Regions from separate parts of the Sutcliffiella horikoshii genome, predicted to be linked through region 3. Evidence: riboswitches for the same ligand, from Rfam matches in the RefSeq annotation. Region 3 holds a riboswitch; each other region holds the start of a gene.

Region 1 (6,458 bases), 1.4 Mb from region 3:
TCCCTTTTGTAATACTAGTATAATTTCTCTTTTCGAATTTTGGTGATTCTTCCTTTCATTCGACAAAAGGCGACTTTTTTCATTCTACGTGGTATTTTTATTTCTGTAAAGTGATTTATGATAGACCAATTTCTCAACACCTGTTATAATACACAATAAAAAGATCAAAAGTCGGGTTGTATTCCTTTCGTAAATTTGATATATTTAACAACTGATTTCTACTTTTATTTACCCATTATTTTAACTTTTATAGCATTTACAAATAGAAAATTTTTCATGCAATCAATGGAGGGGTTTTAGATGAAATTACTTTGGAGGGTACTCGTTGCAATATTTGTCCTTATTGCTGCAAAAGTCGCTTTGGATTCCTATCAAATAATTAAACTTGCTGCTGGTGGAGATCACATCAGAATTGATCCGGCATTGTATTTTAACTTATCCTATGTGATTTTTGGTTTAATAGGATTGATGTTTTTCTCGGATATTTATAAGAAACACATGAAAAAACGAAACAACCAGTTAAAATTTTAATGGTACTTCACCCAATTATTAGGTGATGTCCAAATAAAAAACCAGGCCCAAGGTCCTGGTTTTTTATTATGAAAATATAATAAATTAATCTACTTCTTTTCCTTTGGATGCTTCTAATATTTCAAACCACTGCTCTTTACTTAATGTGATATTCAATGAAGAAACCGCCGAATTTACTCTTTCTAGCTTTCCTGAGCCCACAATTGGGATAATTTTAGAAGGGTGATTTAGTAACCAAGCATATAATACCTGGTCCATAGATTCTGCCCCTGTTTCTCCCTGTATTTTCTCCAATACATTTCTTACACGTTTTACCTTGTCATCTGTACTTGTGAAAATACTTCCTCCGCCAAGAGGAGACCATGCCATCGGAGAGATTCTATCCATTTGACACTGTTCGATTGTTCCCTTATCGAAGTGCTCCAAATGGGTAGCCGAAATTTCAATCTGATTAGTTACCAACGGTTCATCTAAATAGGAGTTGAGTAACTTAACTTGAGAAGGTGCAAAGTTGGATACGCCAAAACGCTTTACCTTCCCTTGTTCTTTTAACCTAGTGAAGGCTTCTGCCACTTCACTTGGATCCATCATTGGATCTGGTCTATGTATTAAAAGAATATCTATATAATCTGTTCGAAAATTTTCTAATGAACGTTCCACAGATTGAATGATATGCTCCTTGCTTGTATCATAATATTTTATATTATGGTCTGGTCTATTAGATGATATTAGCTTGATTCCACACTTCGTCACTATCTCTATTTTGTCCCTTAGTGAAGGTTTGAGTTCTAATGCTTGTCCAAATTGCTCTTCTACTGTGTAATTACCATAGATGTCTGCATGATCAAAGCTTGTAACTCCAAGATCCAAACACTGTTCTATAAATTCCACAACCTCTTCCTTGCTGTAACCCCAATCATTCAAACGCCACATTCCATGTACAATTCTAGAGAGGGAAACATCTTCTGCTAACTGAATTCTTTCCATACAAACACTCCTATCTGTTCAATATTATGAAATTATACCTCTTTTACGTATTATTAGCCAAAAATACTGCTTATTTCCTATTCTTATCTAGTAAATGATATACATCTTTTAGACTTTAAATTAAAATAGAAATAAAACTAGAGATTAAAATACTACTGTAAATAAGAAAGGATTCTACCATGACCAAGACGGCACACTCCCTAATAGGACAAAAATTAATAGATTCACAGAATGAAGTAGCTGCTAGCATGCTATCGGAAATACAGAATGCTTATCCTGATGTACCGCAATATCGAGAAGAAGAAGTAGAAGTTCAGGTCAAGGAAATCTTTAGAACGTTATTGGTATTCTTAGGTGAATATGTCCTCGATCCTGAAAACAATGTTTTAGACCGCGCCAAACAATGGGGAGAATCTGTAGGATTCATGTCTGTGAAGGCTGGCGGATCACTTGAAGAAACGCTCTCTAATATGACGTTATATAAAAAATGTCTATGGGAGTTTATACAACGTGAAGGTGTGGAAGCTGGGCTTCATATGAATCAGATTACAGATATTTTCATTTTAATAGATGAAATTTTCAATATTATCGTTTATGGATTCAGTCACGCCTTTTCCATCGCTACTGAACAGAAAATGTTAGAAACCAAAGCTTCTTACATTCGACTGTCTATCCCGATAGTCCCTTTACAAAAAGGGATGGGAGTGTTGCCGCTTGTCGGAGAAATTGATGAGATTCGCGCTGGAATACTGATAGAAGAGACGTTGGAGAAAAGTAAGAATCTTTCCATTTCCAACCTCATCATTGATTTTTCCGGTGTTTACCGTTTAGATGAAACAGTTCTGCACACCATGGACCTGCTTATCCGCTCTCTCAAGCTAATAGGCATCACACCAATCATTACAGGCCTGCGCCCGGAACTCAGCCTACAATTCATCAACTCCGGACTCATCCTAAGAGACATTCAAATCAGCGGCTCTATAGAGCAAATATTACAAGAACAATAAAAAAATCCTGCCGGGGTCAGACCCCGGCAGGATTTTTCACCTTCACGTCGAAGCCTCCATAAAATGTCTTGCCATTTGTTTGTGTATCCATTATGATAGTACTATCATTCACACAAAATACCATATATAGATTAAATGAAACATCTATATATCTACATATAGTAATTTTAACTTTTGCGATAAAGGTGTCTTTTTATAGACTTAATAGGGAATCCGGTGAAAATCCGGGACTGTTCCCGCAACTGTAAGTGCAGACGATTTTGAGAAACCACTGTACATGAACGCTTAACGGCTCTTGTATGGGAAGGTTCAAAATAGGAAGAAGCACGAGTCAGGAGACCTGCCTTTACCGATTTAGTTTCTCTTTCTTCGGGAGTTGAGAAGATGAAACGATACATAGAACATGGTAAAAACAGGACAAGGTTCTTTGATTATTTCTGACGCACCTCAGCATATTTTCTAGGAACCTAAGAACCCTCCTGCACTCTTTCCCTTTTTTCTATGATCGTTTGATCCACTCAACTATTGAGTGGATTTTTTTATTTTAGACGAAGTGGAGAGTGAAAAAAATGACCGTACATACCAAAACTGTACATAAAGAGAATGGACCTAGCGATCAAGATTACCAGAGCCATTTAGAAACTGTTCTATCTGAGTTTCCAAAACTTGAAACAACAGGTTTCTTACAAAAAACTACCAAAATTATTGATAAACTGCTCCATCACAACAATCAACATGAACTTACAAACCAACTAATACTAGAAGCGCTCAATCACGTGGATGAACTAGAACCTGACTGGACCTATGTTGCATCAAGGTTATTATCACAAAAGCTGCAACAGGAAGTATGCAGCAACAGAAACATCTCCAAGCCCTATACAGATTTTTACTCATTAATCAAAAGCTTAACAGAACTAGGAATTTATCAAACTCAATTGCTAAAAGCATACACAGCTAAAGAAATTAATGAATTAGAGGCAGTCCTTGATCCTCAAAAAGATAATCTCTTTACCTATATTGGACTGAAAACATTATCTGACCGTTATTTAACGCGCGATCATCATAAACGCTTACTTGAATTGCCTCAAGAACGTTTCATGATCATTGCCATGACACTGATGCAAAAGGAAGAAACTAATCGGATTCACTACGTGAAAGAAGCTTATTGGGCACTAAGCAATTTGTATATGACCGTTGCCACACCGACATTTGCCAATGCAGGAAAAACGTATGGACAGCTCTCAAGCTGCTTCATTGATACGGTTGATGACAGCTTGCAAGGAATATATGACAGCAACACAGACATTGCAAATCTCTCTAAATCCGGAGGCGGCCTTGGCGTCTACCTCGGCAAAATACGTAGTCGCGGCAGTGATATAAGAGGATTCAAAGGCGTATCTAGCGGAGTGATTCCATGGATGAAACAATTGAACAATACGGCTGTAAGTGTCGACCAGCTCGGTCAACGGAAAGGAGCCATTTCTGTCTATTTAGATGTTTGGCATAGAGACATTTTTTCCTTTCTTGACAGCAAGCTCAACAACGGTGATGAACGCATGCGTACACATGATCTTTTCAATGGAGTGTGCATACCGGATATTTTCATGGAGCAGGTAGAAAGCAGAGGAGACTGGTACTTATTTGATCCACATGAAGTTAGAAAACTAATGGGCTATTCCCTTGAAGATTATTTTGACGAGAAAGTTGGTGCTGGAAGCTTTCGCCAAAAATATGAAGAATGTGTCAATCATCCTGAGCTCCCGAAAGAAAAAGTACCGGCTATAGAGATTATGAAAGCAATCATGAAGGGGCAACTAGAAACTGGCAGTCCATTCATGTTTTATCGTGATGAAGTGAACAGAATGAATCCAAACCCTCATAAAGGAATGATTTATTGCACGAATTTATGTACGGAAATTACCCAAAACCAAAGTGCCACCATCACGAAAAAGCAATACGTAGAGGATGGTACGATCATAACCGTTAAAACACCCGGAGATTTTGTAGTCTGTAATTTATCCTCCATTAATCTTGCTCGCACTGTAACAGCAGGACAACTAGAGCGCCTTATTCCCATCCAGGTTCGGATGCTTGATAATGTGATTGATTTAAATGAAATACCGGTACTGCAGGCAAAGATGACCAATGAAAAATATCGTGCCATTGGATTGGGAACATTCGGCTGGCATCACCTGCTTGCTCTTGAAGGTATCAAATGGGAGTCCAATGAAGCAGTGCTTCATGCAGACAAACTTTATGAAAAAATTGCATTTTACACAATCCAAGCCAGCTCCCTGCTCGCTAAAGAAAAAGGTTCCTACCCTGCATTCGAAGGATCTGATTGGCAAACTGGTGACTATTTTCACAAACGGAATTATGGGACAGCCTCGGAACTGGATTGGAATGTGCTTCAAGAACAAGTAGCGAATTACGGCGTCCGAAACGGATATCTAATGGCAGTTGCCCCAAATGCGACCACGTCCATTATTGCCGGAAGCTCTGCAAGCATTGATCCCATTTTCCTTAAGGTATATTCAGAAGAGAAAAAAGATTACAAGATTCCCGTAACAGCACCTGACCTTAACGCAGAAACAACCTGGTTTTATAAATCTGCCTACCATATCGATCAGCATTGGAGCATTGCCCAGAATGCGGCAAGACAAAAACATATCGATCAGGCCATTTCCTTTAACCTGTATGTTACGAACACCGTGAAGGCCAAAGTATTACTTGAACTTCATCTTGATGCATGGAAGCAAAAATTGAAAACAACCTACTATGTTCGTTCCACATCTTCAGATTTAGAAGAATGTGAATCATGTTCAAGTTAGTCAGCTATCATTAAAGAACTCATAAGCATGTCAATAAAAAGGAGCAAACCAAATGAATGCTAAACTAAAATCACGCATCTTAATGGATGTGGACGCACCGAATAGATCGACCAAAATCATAAATGGAAAAAGCTCCAATGTTCTTAATTGGGACGATGTGGCTTTTTCATGGGCTTACCCAAAATATAAAAAAATGCTCGCAAACTTTTGGTCGCCTTTTGAAATCAATATGTCCCAGGATATCAAGCAATTTCCTCACCTGTCACCACAGGAACAGGATGCATTTTTGAAGATCATTGGACTTCTCGCACTTCTTGACAGCATTCAGACCGACTATGCCGGAAAAGTAGCAGACTATTTGACCGATTCCAGCCTTAACGCGCTTATGATTATGCTAGCCCAGCAAGAGGTGATCCATAACCATTCTTACTCCTATGTACTATCAAGTCTTGTGCCGCGAAAAAAACAGGAGGAAGTGTTTGAATACTGGAGGACCGAACCCATCCTTAGAAAAAGAAATGACTTCATAACTGATGGATATAAGAAATTTGCTGAAACACCCTCAGTAGAAAATTTGCTAAAATCCATCGTGTATGATGTTATTTTGGAGGGACTCTTCTTTTATTCAGGATTTGCATTTTTTTATCATCTGGCGAGAAATCAAAAAATGGTCTCTTCCAGCACGATGATCAATTATATTAACAGGGACGAACAAATTCACGTGGATTTGTTTGTAAAAATATTCAAAGAGGTCCTTCTGGAATACCCAGAACATAACACAGAAAGCCTAGAGCTTTTCGTCGAGGAGACGTTTCAACAGGCGGCACAACTGGAGATTGAATGGGCAAGACATATTATCGGAGATCATTTTGCCGGAATCGAACTGGAGGATGTGGAAGCGTATATCAAATTTTACGCCAACGTCCGCGCCCATCAACTCGGTTTTAAGCGCCCCTTTGAAGGATACCGCACAAACCCATTGAAATGGATAAAAGCATACGAAGACGTAGACCTAGGAAAATCCGACTTCTTCGAACAAAAGTCCAGACAATACACAAAAGTAAACGTAGTCGAAAACGGATTTGATGAGTTATAAGAAATG
Region 2 (6,458 bases), 290 kb from region 3:
CCGAGATTCAAAATGGGCTTTTTATCTAGTAGCATGATAGCATGCTTATGACCTGCTTCCATGGATTGATGACCAATGAAAAGGTATCCATTTACTTCAGGATATAGTCTCTTGGCAACCAGTGCAGCAACGGTGCTGATGAAACCATCCACAAGTACAGGGATATTACGTTCCGCTGCCGATAAAATGGCCCCAATCATTCCGGCAATCTCAAGTCCCCCTACCTTTGATAGAGTTTCGATTGGATCGGTCGGGTCAGGATTCCGTTTCTGGAGCGATTGACGAATGACTTGTTGTTTCCTTTTCAATTGGTCAACACTTATTCCAGTTCCAGTCCCAATGACCTCCTCTACATCCAAACCGCTTAAGGCTGAAAGGATAGCACTGCTGCTTGTGGTGTTCCCAATTCCCATTTCCCCAATGATCAGACATTTCGCTCCGCATTCGATGACACTTGTTGCCATGTCGCTTCCCACTTCAATCGCCTGCCATGCCTCTTCTCTAGTCATGGCGTCCTCCTTCAGGAAGTTTGCGGTCCCATGTCGGATTTTTTTCATATGAAGTCCTACCCTGTCCACATCTGCCGCCACCCCTATATCGACAATTTCAACTTTTGCACCGATTTGCTTCCCCAATACATTTATGGCCGCTCCACCATCAAGGAAATTGTGAACCATCTGCACAGTCACTTCCTGAGGGTATGCCGATACTCCCTCTGAAGCGACTCCATGATCAGCAGCAAATACAATGATTCCTGGAGGTGTCACCTCAGGAAAATTCTCCCCAGTAATCTGCGCAAGCTGAATGGCGATTTCCTCCACAGCCCCTAAACTCCCTTGAGGCTTGGTCAAGGAGTTTACATATTCCTGCATCTTCGCACCTTGCATCAGGTTGATGGGATTTATTTCAAACACTTTCTCCATTCGCTTCCCCTACTTTCTTTTTGTTTAACCTCTGAAATTCAACCATCTTTTCCTTAATCTTATCCATAGCAAGATGCCTGCTCACAACATCTGCCAATCTATCAAACGACTCTTCTCTTTTTCTCTCAAAAGAAGACCTGTTTGTAATGGGAGACATTCCTTTCTTTCGCCGTAATGTGTTCAACAGTCCCTCTCTGAATCTGTCATTATGAAAGAGACCATGAAAGTATGTACCAATTAAATTTTCCATTTGAACTCCATCTGTTCGGTCTGCTAATACAACAAACGGCATGATATCTTCTCTTTCATGGACGGTAGTTACTCCCATGTGGATTTCATAACCTTTTAGAGGCAATAGCTTTCCCTCAACCTCCACCATACCCTCTGAAAGAACCGTTTTCTTCTCCATTGTCAGGTGCGTTTTCATGGGGATGAGATGAAGACCGGAAATCACTTTTAGCGAAGATTCCACCTCATATTCATCCACAACTTCCTCACCAAGCATTTGATAACCCCCACAAATCCCGATTATTTGTGTCCTTTGTTCTGCCAGCGACTGTATCCGGTTCCCTAGGCCACTTTCATGTAAGAATTGCAGATCTCCTAACGTATTTTTGCTACCAGGGAGAATGACCAAGTCCGGTTTTCCGACTTCTTCCGCCTTTTGCACATACCTCACTTGGCAATCCTCCTCCGTAAAAAGTGGGTCCATATCAGTGAAGTTCGAGATGTATGGGAAGCGGATCACTGCAATATCCAAGTCTTTCATATCATCTTTATCTTTGGAAAAGCTATCAAGGACGACAGAATCCTCCGCTTCAATATGTAAACCTGAAACAAAAGGGATCACACCTAATACTGGCATGCCGGTATATGCTTCAAACCATTTCAATCCAGGCTCAAGCAGGGATACATCTCCCCTGAATTTATTGATGACGACGCCGATGACTCTTTTGCGATCATTCTCTTCTAAGAGCTGCAATGTTCCGACAAGGCTTGCAAATACACCACCCTTTTCAATATCACCGACAAGAATGACCGGCGAATCTGTTAACCTGGCAATACGCATGTTCACAAGCTCCCGATCATTGAGGTTTACTTCAGCAGGGCTCCCCGCCCCTTCTATCACGATAATCTCGTGTTCATTTTGGAGTCGAAAATAGCTCTCTGCTATTACCTGTAAACCTTTCTCGTAGAATTCTTGCCGATATTCACCTGCCTTCATATTTTGAAAAGGCTTCCCATGCACGACGATTTGGGATTGATAGTCGCCGGTAGGCTTTATCAAAATAGGATTCATGTCGGTGGTCGCCACCACACCAGCTGCTTCCGCTTGAACGCCCTGTGCCCTACCAATTTCCTTGCCATCCTTGGTAATATAGGAATTTAGCGCCATGTTTTGCGATTTGAACGGTGCCGTTTTATAACCTTCTCTTGAAAATATCCTGCACAATGCCGTTACCAAAGCGCTCTTTCCCGCGTCGGAATGTGTTCCTTGGATCATCAGTGGCGTCCCTTTAAACATGCAGTTTTACCTCCAGACATCTTTGAATCCAGTTTTCCACTACCCTTGGATTGGATCCAAAGTGAATGTGAGTATAACCAGCAACTAGGTTTTTGCTGATAAACCCGTCTGTTCCTTTCCCTCTTATTCCTTTTGTTTCGAAGGCGGCCGGCAGCTCTGTTTGGTGATGAAAGGTGGAATAGTGGAACTCATGGCCCCTCGCCACCTCTCCCTCCTTCAAGAGAAAATTCCCGTTCAGCCCTTTGATTTCCCTGTATCCAAGGGCAGCAAGCCTAGTTTGCATGTGCACGATACCAGGAATGACACCTACCATTGGATAAGCATCCCCTCCTGCTGTCACAAGTTCTTTGCATAAATACATATAGCCTCCACATTCCGCAAAGGTAGGGATTTCACTTTTGACAACTGCGTGATAGACGCTATCCATGCTTTTCGTATTCAAAGCGAGCCTAGATGCAAACTCCTCCGGGAAGCCTCCACCAAGATACAAACCATGCACATCATGTGGGACCTCCTCATTTTTCAAAGGGGAGAAGAAGGTCAATTCCGCCCCTCTCTTTTGCAAAAGTTCCAAGTTCTCTTCGTAATAAAAATGGAAAGCAGAATCATAGGCGACAGCTATCCGGACTTTTTTGTTGGGATATGAAGTAAAAACGGAAGGCTTAGTCATGGCTGGAATCTCGGAAGCTTGGTCCGCCAGCTCATATAAACGCTGGACATCTACCGTTGTTGCAACACGCTCACCCAATTGATAAAAAAAACCTTCAAGTTCCCCACGTTCAATGGATGGAACAAGCCCTAAATGTCGTTCTGGCATCTCAAGTTCAGACTCCCTTGTTATGTAGCCAATTACAGGAATCTTACATTCCGATTCGACCGCTGCTTTAATTAAATGAAAATGCCCTTCGCTTCCCACTTTATTCGCGATCACCCCAACTATCTTCACTTTTCCTGAGAGTGCCTGATACCCTTTGACTATTGCAGCCGCACTCCTTGCCATGCCGGAGCAATCTACCACAAGCACAACTGGACTCCCTGTGAGTATGCTTATTTCTGCACTGCTCCCCTCATCGGAAAGCGGATCTTTTCCATCATAGAAGCCCATCACCCCTTCTATGATGGCAATATCGGCACCCTCACTTCCACGGACCAAGACTTCTTTCACAAAATTAGAAGAAAGCATCCAACTATCCAGATTCCGCGACTTCCTTCCAGTAACAGCCGTGTGATAAGAGGTGTCGATATAATCCGGACCACATTTAAACCCCTGGACACAAAGGCCCTTTTTCCGCATCGCTGCCATCAGGCCGATTGTAATAGTAGTCTTTCCTACACCACTGCCTGTTCCTGCTATAAGAATTCTCCTTTTACCCATTTTCAACCCCACCTTCTTCTTAAAATTCCACACCTTTAACTGCCGGGATTCCCTTATCGTAATAATGCTTTTCTGCATGAACGACGGAGACAAGATCAGCTGCCGCTTTGACTTGTTCAGGTGCATCTCTTCCGGTAATAACAAGATGGACGTGCTCAGGCTTGTTCCTGATAAGCTCCAAGACCTCAGTCAATGGTAGGACATCATCAACCGGAAAACCCTGAATGGATAATGCGTTATTTAATTCATCCAAAACAACTATGTCGTAGTCTCCGCTCATGACAGCCTCTTTCGCTTTTGGCCAACCGATGCGAAGTGCTTCACGATGCTCCTCAGGAGTCTTTGTCCATGTGAAGCCAATTCCCAGTTGCTCCATCTCCACTCCTAATTTACTTAGGGAAATCTGTTCGCCGTATGTACGATTCGGTGATTTAATGAACTGATATATCTTCACCTTCATCCCCCTTCCTACCGCGCGAACCGCCAAACCAATAGCCGAAGTTGTTTTGCCTTTGCCATCTCCGGTGTACACCAGTGTCAAGCCTCTTTGTTTTGTTTTCTCACTCATACAACATGCCTCCCTGTTTTTCTTCATTAAAAAAACGCCTTTCTGCTAATAGCAAAAAGACGTTTAAAGGTCCATCCAATCCAGTCCTTATTAAAAGCTCTTACGAAGAATCGCTTATAAATGTGAAAACTGAATAAAAATAAATGAATGTCACTTTAAGCATTCTTTCCTCGCAGAATCCTTAAAAACAAATAGGCAGGTCTCCTGACTTGCGTTTCAAGCACATTACCGACCCTTCCCATGCTTTTGCACAGTGGATATTTCGGCAATATTCAACGCTTACAGTGGCGGGGTCCGTGCTGGATTTTCACCAGCTTCCCTTTTAACCTTTCTTCACAAAGGCACCTAAATGTTGTATTGTATCAATCAAAATATGAAATTTAGTTTATTGTATTTAACTATCCAAGCTTAAATTGACAACGAACTTATTGTAGCCTATTTTCATACGAATGTCTTTAATAAATTTTGTGGCTTTTAAAAAAAGTTTAATAGTTCTATAAAATCTGAACCACCAATATGCGACTATTTTACTTATCCACATAGAAAATATCCCTTTCATACTATTGTTTAGTTAAAGAAAGGTCACTTTTTTTCTCTTTTCAGTTATCCAAAGTAATGATGAAAACACCAGACAACAAGAAACATACTTACAATACCCCAAGCTGTAGCACTATATATCCACCGTATTATCGATTTAGCTTTTGTTGAACTTTCCTCGGTTTCCGTATTTGCTGTTATAAAAGCGAGCTTACTTTCCATCCCTTTTTTCATAGAAATGAGAACAGCAAATCCGATAATTATGAAACCAATAGTTATCCAAAGTAATAAGATCACCTGTTACACCTCACTATTTCATTTATCCTGCACAATTACTTAATACCAATTATTTCAAACAATGAACACTTTCTCAAGGGAATTTTCCCATAAAAACTTAAAATTCCAAGTCGTAACTTTCTCCGGTTATTACATTTTTATAAACCTTCTCCCCTTGATCAGTCTTTATTATTTCAAAAACCCCATATCCACGCGCCATAATTCCATATATTTCATCCTCTGTTTGTTGATTTGCTAGAATAACTGCATATTCCTTTCCTGGCACCATTTTGTAATCGTATTCAGATGTGTAGGAAATAAATTTGGTTTCTTGTTCTTCTCTGGAGAGTTTGGTTAGGCCCATTTTTTCTAAACCAGTATATTCACTTCCTACCCAAGAATCCAACAGGTTGGAAATCCTAATGTCTCCCCCTCCTATGTAAATTGTTTTTTCACCAGATAAATCTTTGCCATAAATGGTATCCACTATTTCCACATCCAATGGTGTATAGGGCATATAAGTATAGAAATTTTCATATTTTGGAAGTATTTCAGCTTCCCTGATGTTTAGAACTTTTATGTGTACAATAGATGTCCCTTCGATAATTAAATTCCTTGGTTCTCTAGGATCAACCGCCCAGCTATTTTGGCTCTGAGAAACTGAATAAATATCCTCAGGGTTAATTTCTTTCTGTATGCTAACATCCTGCTTGTTCTCTAAGATTAGTAATTTATCACTATGAATTCCAGCAAACTTTTGTAGATTACTATCTTGCCCACTAAAGCTCCAAATTAAGGTGGCTGCCAATGTCAAAGTAAGCAATGTGGTGGCGACTATTTTTCTCGTGTTAGGTATTCCTTTTTGGACTTCAATCTGACTCATAGCTAGTTCCTTATTTATATGATCAGAGATACTGTTGAAGCTTCTTTCATTTAACCTATAATCCTTAGGAAAAGATTGCAGTTCATTGTGGAGTCTGGAATCTTTCATGTTTCTCGCCCTCCCATCTTTTTCTCCAGGGCTTTTAAAGCCCTATGGTAGCTGAGATTCACTTTACTCTCACTCCAATTCAGCGCTTGAGCAGTCTCTTGTACTGAAAGCTCGTTAATTCCTCTTAACATGAGTACGTCATAATAGCTTTGCTTTAGCAACCTTATTGCCCTATAGAGTTCCAGCTTCGTTTCACTTAACCCCACCATTTCCTCTGGTGAATCTGACCCCTTTGCTGTCGTACTGAATTGTAATAGCCGATT
Region 3 (6,458 bases):
GACCCCATAATCCTCGTATGCAATCCCCCCTCGCACCTTATTGAGAGCATCTACATATGTTTCATTTTCACCACGAGGAACAATCACCGTCAGTGGAGTGGTAGAACCACCATGTTCATAATTATCTGCCTCCAACAAGGACACCCCAATGGTAACAGCGTACTCGGATTCTACATTATAGGAAGGTGTAACAAAACTTTTACCATCTGCTGAACTGATCTCCGCTGCAGCAAAGTCATTGGATTCCTCATCACCTTCTGCCTTTAGTGAAGTTTCTTCCTCTTCTTCGATGGCTTCTCTGCTGGTGTCTGCGGCAGAATCATCTGAGTTTTCATCTGAATTCATTGTTGCGATGTCCATACTTTCTTCTGAACTGCTATCAGAGCCACTTAAGCTCATATCGAACTGCATGTTGTTTACGAACATAGGTGCAACCAGGGCGAAAAGGACTAAAGCCGCAACCAATGCAAAAGCAGGTACTATTTTAGACCGGCGAGGGGAATGGGCTAGTTTTGGTTGTATATCTCTATATATTTGTTTCGGGTCACGATCATCTTTAAGTTTAGGCATTTGCCTTAACAACTTTTCCATTTGTTCTTCGTCATTATGACGCATTGCTGTTTCCTCCTTTCTCTTGAAGTTCTTCCATATATGCCTTCAAGACCTTTAAGGCTCTATGTTGAGTTGTTTTCACCTTACTTTCCGTCCAGCCAAGAATTTGGGCTGTTTCTTGAATAGTAAGGGCTTGTATGTACCGCAGGATAAGGACTAGTCGGTGATCGACTTTACATTTATCCAAACACCGGTACATTTGTTGGACTTGTTCATTTTGTACGGCTATCTCTTCAGGAAGTGGAGCGTGATCTCTGACTTGTTGTTTATTCCAGTCGAAAGTTTCAAGTAGTTTGTTTTTCCATCCTTTTTGTTTGCGAAAGGAATCAATGGCAACGTGCTTGGCAATCGAAAACAGCCAGGTCTTTTCACTGCTTTTCCCTTCAAAACGATCATAGGAACGCAAAACTTTTATATAAACTTCTTGAACGAGGTCTTCCGCTTGCTCCTTGTTGTTCACCATGTAATATAAGAACTGATAAACATCCTGGTGATATTTTTCATAGAGCTCTTGAAAAACGGTATTCATAGTTTCCCTCCGTTCATTTCATTAGTCGTATATTATAGTAAGAAAGTTACATTACAAATATATTAAAAAAATTACAATTTGACTAGGGTTATTTGGTAATTATTTCTTTTGTTTTTTGTGTGTAATATAAGTATAAGGGATGTCCGTATAGGATTGTAGGGATTTTTGTAGGCTTTTCCAAAGAGGTTATATACATATTTCGACCTATTTTGATTACGCCGCTGTTGATTTCCGCAAATGGCTTCGCTTTCCGCGGGCGACCTTGAGCCTCCTCACTTCGTTGGAGGGTCTCAACAATGTCGCTACTCTCCCGCAGGAGTCTTCGCCAACTGCTCCAATCACCAGCTAGAAATTCCTAGTAACTCTGCTTCAATTTTTTACATAGTAAAGCGCCAACCCAATTGGATTGGCGCTCCTCTTTTATTTCTTGTAGGTGCTGCTCATTTGATATTGTGCTAGGCTCTCTTTTCTTTTGATGATAAAGGGTGCTCTTTCGTTTAAGAGTTTGGAAAGGATCGGATACAACACGATAAAAAATACGACATTTCCAACTGCATGGTTTATATCAAATGGTAGTCCAGCAAGATAATATGGCCAAAATGGAAATCCTCCGACAATCATGTTTTGGATCGAGAAAACAAAACCGAAAAACAGCCCGCAAAGTCCAGCATAGATGGAAAGGATAAATACTGGAATTCTTTTAAACCATATCCCAATTGCTCCACTTAATAATCCAATAATGGACCATGCAAAGATTTGTGTGAATGTCCACATGCCAGTACCAAGGACCAGGTTCGTTGCAAAGGTAGTACCTACTGCAAGAATCACACCTGAAACCGGCCCCATCCAGAAAGCACATATAATGATGATTGCTGTCACTGGCTGGACGTTAGGTACGGAGGCGAAAACGATTCTCCCCACTACACAAAGGGCTATTAATACACCAAGTAGCGCTATTTTTCTGGTTGTCATCATCATTCCACCTTTTGATAATCAAAATGAACTTCGTCGTTCTCCTCTAGCGTATAATCACTTGCACCGACCATTAAGCTTTCACCGTTGACGGAGATGTTCCAATAATAATCAGATTCTTCCTCAGAGCCCAGGCCGTCAATTCCGACGATGAAATCTCCTCCAAATCCTGTAGTAAGCTCAAAATTGCGGTCCATGACTTCCATCAAAGACTCCCCTTCCTCAAACTCTACAGTCTCCTCACTGATGACTTCTTCGCCTTCTTTCGTTAGTTTGATCGTGGTGGAAAGTTGGCTTTCTTGTTGTTCTTGAGTTTCAGCAGGTGTTTCATTATTAGCTGTATGATTTGTTTCATTTCCTGCATTAGCACAGCCTGTAATGGCAAGAGTTAATGATAGTAAAAGTGTTAGTAAAAGTTTTTTCATATGTTTTTTCCCCTTATGTAATTAATTTGCAGTGCAAGTTGTAAAACCGTATCTTTTCTCCTCCTATCTTTACCCCTAATGTCCCAATCGATCTGTGATGAGCAAAACAAAAAACCTCATCCAATTTCAGGATGAGGCGATAACGGCAATGTCATAATACGACAAATAAAGACAGATTTCTGCCGTCTCTCCTACTCAACCCCCGAAGTATTGAAACTGGTATAATAATTGGCAGGTCTACTGACTTATGCTTCTTCCTACTTTGAGCCTTCCCATATGAGGACCTAATTTCTTAAGCCCGTTCATACAGTGGTCATCTCATTTCGTCCACATTTACAGTTGCGGGGACAGTTTTGGCATTTCACCAAATTCCCTATTAAGTCACCATCGTGACACCAACTATTTCGTATTGCTATTCAATTAACTATGTTTCATATTACAAGATATGTCTGGTCTTGACAAGATAATGTTTCATAGAAAACAAGATTTTTCGCTACACATCTCCATTTTGAGAGTGTTTTTGCGGAATATACATGGAAAATGTCGTTCCCTCGTTCTCTTTTGAATGAACGGATATGGTACCCCGGTGTGCTTCTATGATGTTTTTCACAATGGCAAGTCCCAGTCCTGTACCTGCACGCCCTCTTGTACGCGCTTTGTCCGCCTTATAGAAGCGTTCAAAAACAAAAGGCAGATCTTCTTCAGGTATGCCGTGCCCAGAATCTTTTACATCTATTTTGACACCGTTGTTTATTAATTTTGCATGGATGATTATGGTCCCATCGTCTGCTGTATGGCGAATGGCGTTGTCCACCAGGTTTGTCATTACCTGTTCCATACGGTCTACATCCATTTGGATGGCCCCATCACCTTCTACATGTGATTGCAACACGATAGACTTTTCTTTTGCAAGGCCCTGAAACTTTCTTGTTATCTTTTCGACAAAGGCGACAATATTGGCATTTTCATAATTCAATGAAATATGACCGGCTTCCATTCTCGCAAGATCTAATAAGTCATTTACGAGGCGCCCCATTCTTAAAGATTCATCATAAATAACGGAAGCAAGTTCTTTTTTCTCTTCATCCGTTCCGGCAATATCATCGACAATTGCTTCACTGTAGCCTTGCAGCATGGAAATTGGTGTACGCAATTCATGGGACACATTGGCAATGAAATCTTTACGAAGTTTGTCCAACCTTCTCTCTTCCGTCATATCCCGTATTACTGCAACAGCGCCGCGGATATGGGTTTGCGTATATAGTGGACTCATTACGATTACCCACGTACGTCCTTGATAGGTTAATTCTATACTTTGTTCTTTTTCAACAGAAATAGCCCGTTGGAACATTTCCATTACCTCACCTGGCAAGTCTTCCCCGCTGGCATTGCCTTCTTGATAGTACCAGGCTTGTAAAAATTTCTCCGCCGGTGGATTCGTTACAAGAATGGTGCCATCTCGGTTTAAGGTGATAACCCCATCTGCCATACTGCTGAGAATGTTGGCTAAATGTTCCTTCTCTTGATTCAAAGCGTTAATATTAAACTTGAGTTGTCTGCCCATTTGATTAAAGGCCATCCCAAGTTCCCCAATTTCGTCCGATGTTAAAATTGGAACCTTAGTATCGAACTTCCCTCTTGCGACTTCAAAAGCAGCCTCTCTCATATTACGCAGAGGTGCTGTAATTCTTGTAGACAAGAAGAATGCGAAAATGGTCGTTAAAAAGATTGCAAAACCTGCAGCAAGCAGAATAAGTTTTGTTGTTTGTTTGGTTGTTTCTTTTACGGCAAGCAGGGACTGATAAACGAAAACAGCTCCATCTTTATCCTCATTAATATGCAAAGGAATTCCGACGATCATCACTTCGCCTTGCATTTCATCTGTAATTTGGAAATCGGGCAAATAAGTCTTTTTCGTTACAATCGGCTGATCTTCAAAGACGAGGGAAAGGTCCGGGTCGTTTAGGAAGAATTCAGCAGGTAAATGGTCGATTTGAGATGTCGGAGAATGAGAGTACTCTCCCTTGTCTGTAAAAATAACCACCTGAGACACTTCATCAACAAGCTCCCAAGCTATTGATTTCGATTGTTCCATGTCTTCATGCTGTTCCAAAATTAATGAAATCTTACTCGCTGCCTGGGTCAAATCCTTTTCTGCTTCCTGTACATGGTAATTCTCAAAGAATTCTAGTAAAAGAATGGTTAAAACAAATAATACAAATGAAACTAAAAGTAACACAGTAAGCCAGAGCTTACCAACTACACTTCTCCAAATCATGATTCATTGCCAACCTCGAATTTATAGCCTACGCCCCATACTGTTACAATCATTTTAGAGGCTGGTTCTGACACTTTGTTCAATTTCTCGCGTAGACGTTTCACATGCGTATCAACTGTTCGTAAATCCCCAAAGAACTCGTATTGCCATACTTCTTTCAACAGTTGCTCGCGGTCGAAAACTTTATCAGGAGATTTTGCAAGGAAGTAAAGTAGTTCATATTCTTTAGGGGTAAGATTTATTTCTTTCCCTTCAGATGTCACTCTGTGTGCATCATTATCGATGGTCAAATGAGGAAATACGATGACATCCTTTGTTGTCGTTTCAGTAGTCAGGAACGTTGTGCTAGAGGAGCGACGTAATAACGCTTTCACTCTAAGCACTACTTCTCTTGGACTGAACGGTTTTACAATATAGTCGTCTGTTCCCATTTCAAACCCTTGCACTCGGTTCGTTTCTTCCCCTTTAGCTGTCAGCATGATAATAGGTGTCGCCTTTTTCTCCCTGATTTCTTTACACACTTCCATACCGTCCATGCCAGGCATCATAACATCCAGCAGTATGACATCATATTCTTTTTCAAGCGCCATCTCCAGAGCTGTGTTGCCGTTATCTGCTTCTTCAATGACGTAATTTTCTCTTTCAAGGTACATTTTCAATAACCTTCTAATACGGTCCTCATCATCCACTACAAGGATTCTCACTTCTTTTTCCATATTTCTTAAACCCCCTTTAATTATCTGCAAGAAAAGCCCCCACAATATTGTGAAGGCCGGTTATCTGTATTACATCGCGTAGGAATGAAGCCCTGCAATGATTAAGTTAACGCCAATTAAGTTAAACAGGATGATCGCAAAACCAACAAGCGTGAGCCATGCGGATTTTTCGCCTTCCCATCCTTTAGAAAGACGGAGATGAAGATATCCTGCATAGAATAACCATGTGATAAACGCCCATACTTCTTTTGGATCCCAAGCCCAGAATCTTGACCAGGCTATTTGAGCCCAAATGGCGGCAAAGATAAGTCCACCAAGTGTGAAAACAGGGAAGCCTATTGTTACTGCTCGATAGCCAATTTCATCTACCACATCAAGATTCACCTTAGCAACTGCAGGCTTTAACGCTTTTCCGATAGGTTTTCTAATAATAACTCTTATTAAAAGATATAATATTGCTCCACCAAGTAGAGACCATATTACCGTGTTTAGTTTTACCGTGTTAATCCATGGCGAAAGATTAACAAGGGAATCCATTCTGTTTTCGGTCAATAATTCCCCTTCATTTGGGCCAACAATGGGATACAAGTTATATACCACCTGTTCTTCTGCCCCATCTTTATTGATGTAAGAGAATTGTGCCTCGTAATCCACTGCGCCAAACCCAATGGAGATGAATATAAAACCAAGGAAAGAAATTAACACATAAAGGGTAAATTCAACCCAGAAAGGCTTCTTGCCCTTTTTACTATAATCTACCACTTTCACCAAATAAATCAAACCTGCTGCAAAACTGACAGACAGAATAGCTATGCCTAGTGCTACCGTTGATACGTGAATCGCAAGCCAATGACTTTGCAATGCAGGTATCAAAGGAGAAATATCACTTGGAAACATAGCTGCATATGCAATCAACAGCAAGGCTA

What was found. Region 3 has a riboswitch for cobalamin ahead of K7887_RS12780 (DUF4430 domain-containing protein). Riboswitches for the same ligand answer to the same signal wherever they lie in the genome.
Region 1: linked by a shared signal. The riboswitch ahead of K7887_RS05890 (ribonucleoside-diphosphate reductase subunit alpha) and the one ahead of K7887_RS12780 (DUF4430 domain-containing protein) in region 3 are both predicted to bind cobalamin.
Region 2: linked by a shared signal. The riboswitch ahead of K7887_RS11240 (cob(I)yrinic acid a,c-diamide adenosyltransferase) and the one ahead of K7887_RS12780 (DUF4430 domain-containing protein) in region 3 are both predicted to bind cobalamin.

Annotation. Positions count from the first base shown of each region.
Region 1 is NZ_CP082918.1:1,134,194-1,140,651, reverse strand. Features, by position in the region: gene K7887_RS05905 (hypothetical protein) at 301-531, shown strand; gene K7887_RS05900 (aldo/keto reductase) at 616-1,518, opposite strand; gene K7887_RS05895 (STAS domain-containing protein) at 1,698-2,525, shown strand; cobalamin riboswitch at 2,692-2,887, shown strand; gene K7887_RS05890 (ribonucleoside-diphosphate reductase subunit alpha) at 3,095-5,356, shown strand; gene K7887_RS05885 (ribonucleotide-diphosphate reductase subunit beta) at 5,409-6,452, shown strand.
Region 2 is NZ_CP082918.1:2,213,398-2,219,855, forward strand. Features, by position in the region: gene cobT (nicotinate-nucleotide--dimethylbenzimidazole phosphoribosyltransferase) at 1-923, opposite strand, end outside; gene K7887_RS11230 (cobyric acid synthase) at 907-2,448, opposite strand; gene K7887_RS11235 (cobyrinic acid a,c-diamide synthase CobB) at 2,441-3,823, opposite strand; gene K7887_RS11240 (cob(I)yrinic acid a,c-diamide adenosyltransferase) at 3,843-4,391, opposite strand; cobalamin riboswitch at 4,569-4,755, opposite strand; gene K7887_RS11245 (hypothetical protein) at 4,995-5,225, opposite strand; gene K7887_RS11250 (hypothetical protein) at 5,323-6,195, opposite strand; gene K7887_RS11255 (RNA polymerase sigma factor) at 6,192-6,458, opposite strand, start outside.
Region 3 is NZ_CP082918.1:2,501,456-2,507,913, forward strand. Features, by position in the region: gene K7887_RS12765 (hypothetical protein) at 1-615, opposite strand, end outside; gene sigX (RNA polymerase sigma factor SigX) at 605-1,141, opposite strand; gene K7887_RS12775 (ECF transporter S component) at 1,562-2,113, opposite strand; gene K7887_RS12780 (DUF4430 domain-containing protein) at 2,116-2,538, opposite strand; cobalamin riboswitch at 2,752-2,953, opposite strand; gene K7887_RS12790 (ATP-binding protein) at 3,032-4,816, opposite strand; gene K7887_RS12795 (response regulator transcription factor) at 4,813-5,532, opposite strand; gene ccsB (c-type cytochrome biogenesis protein CcsB) at 5,602-6,458, opposite strand, start outside.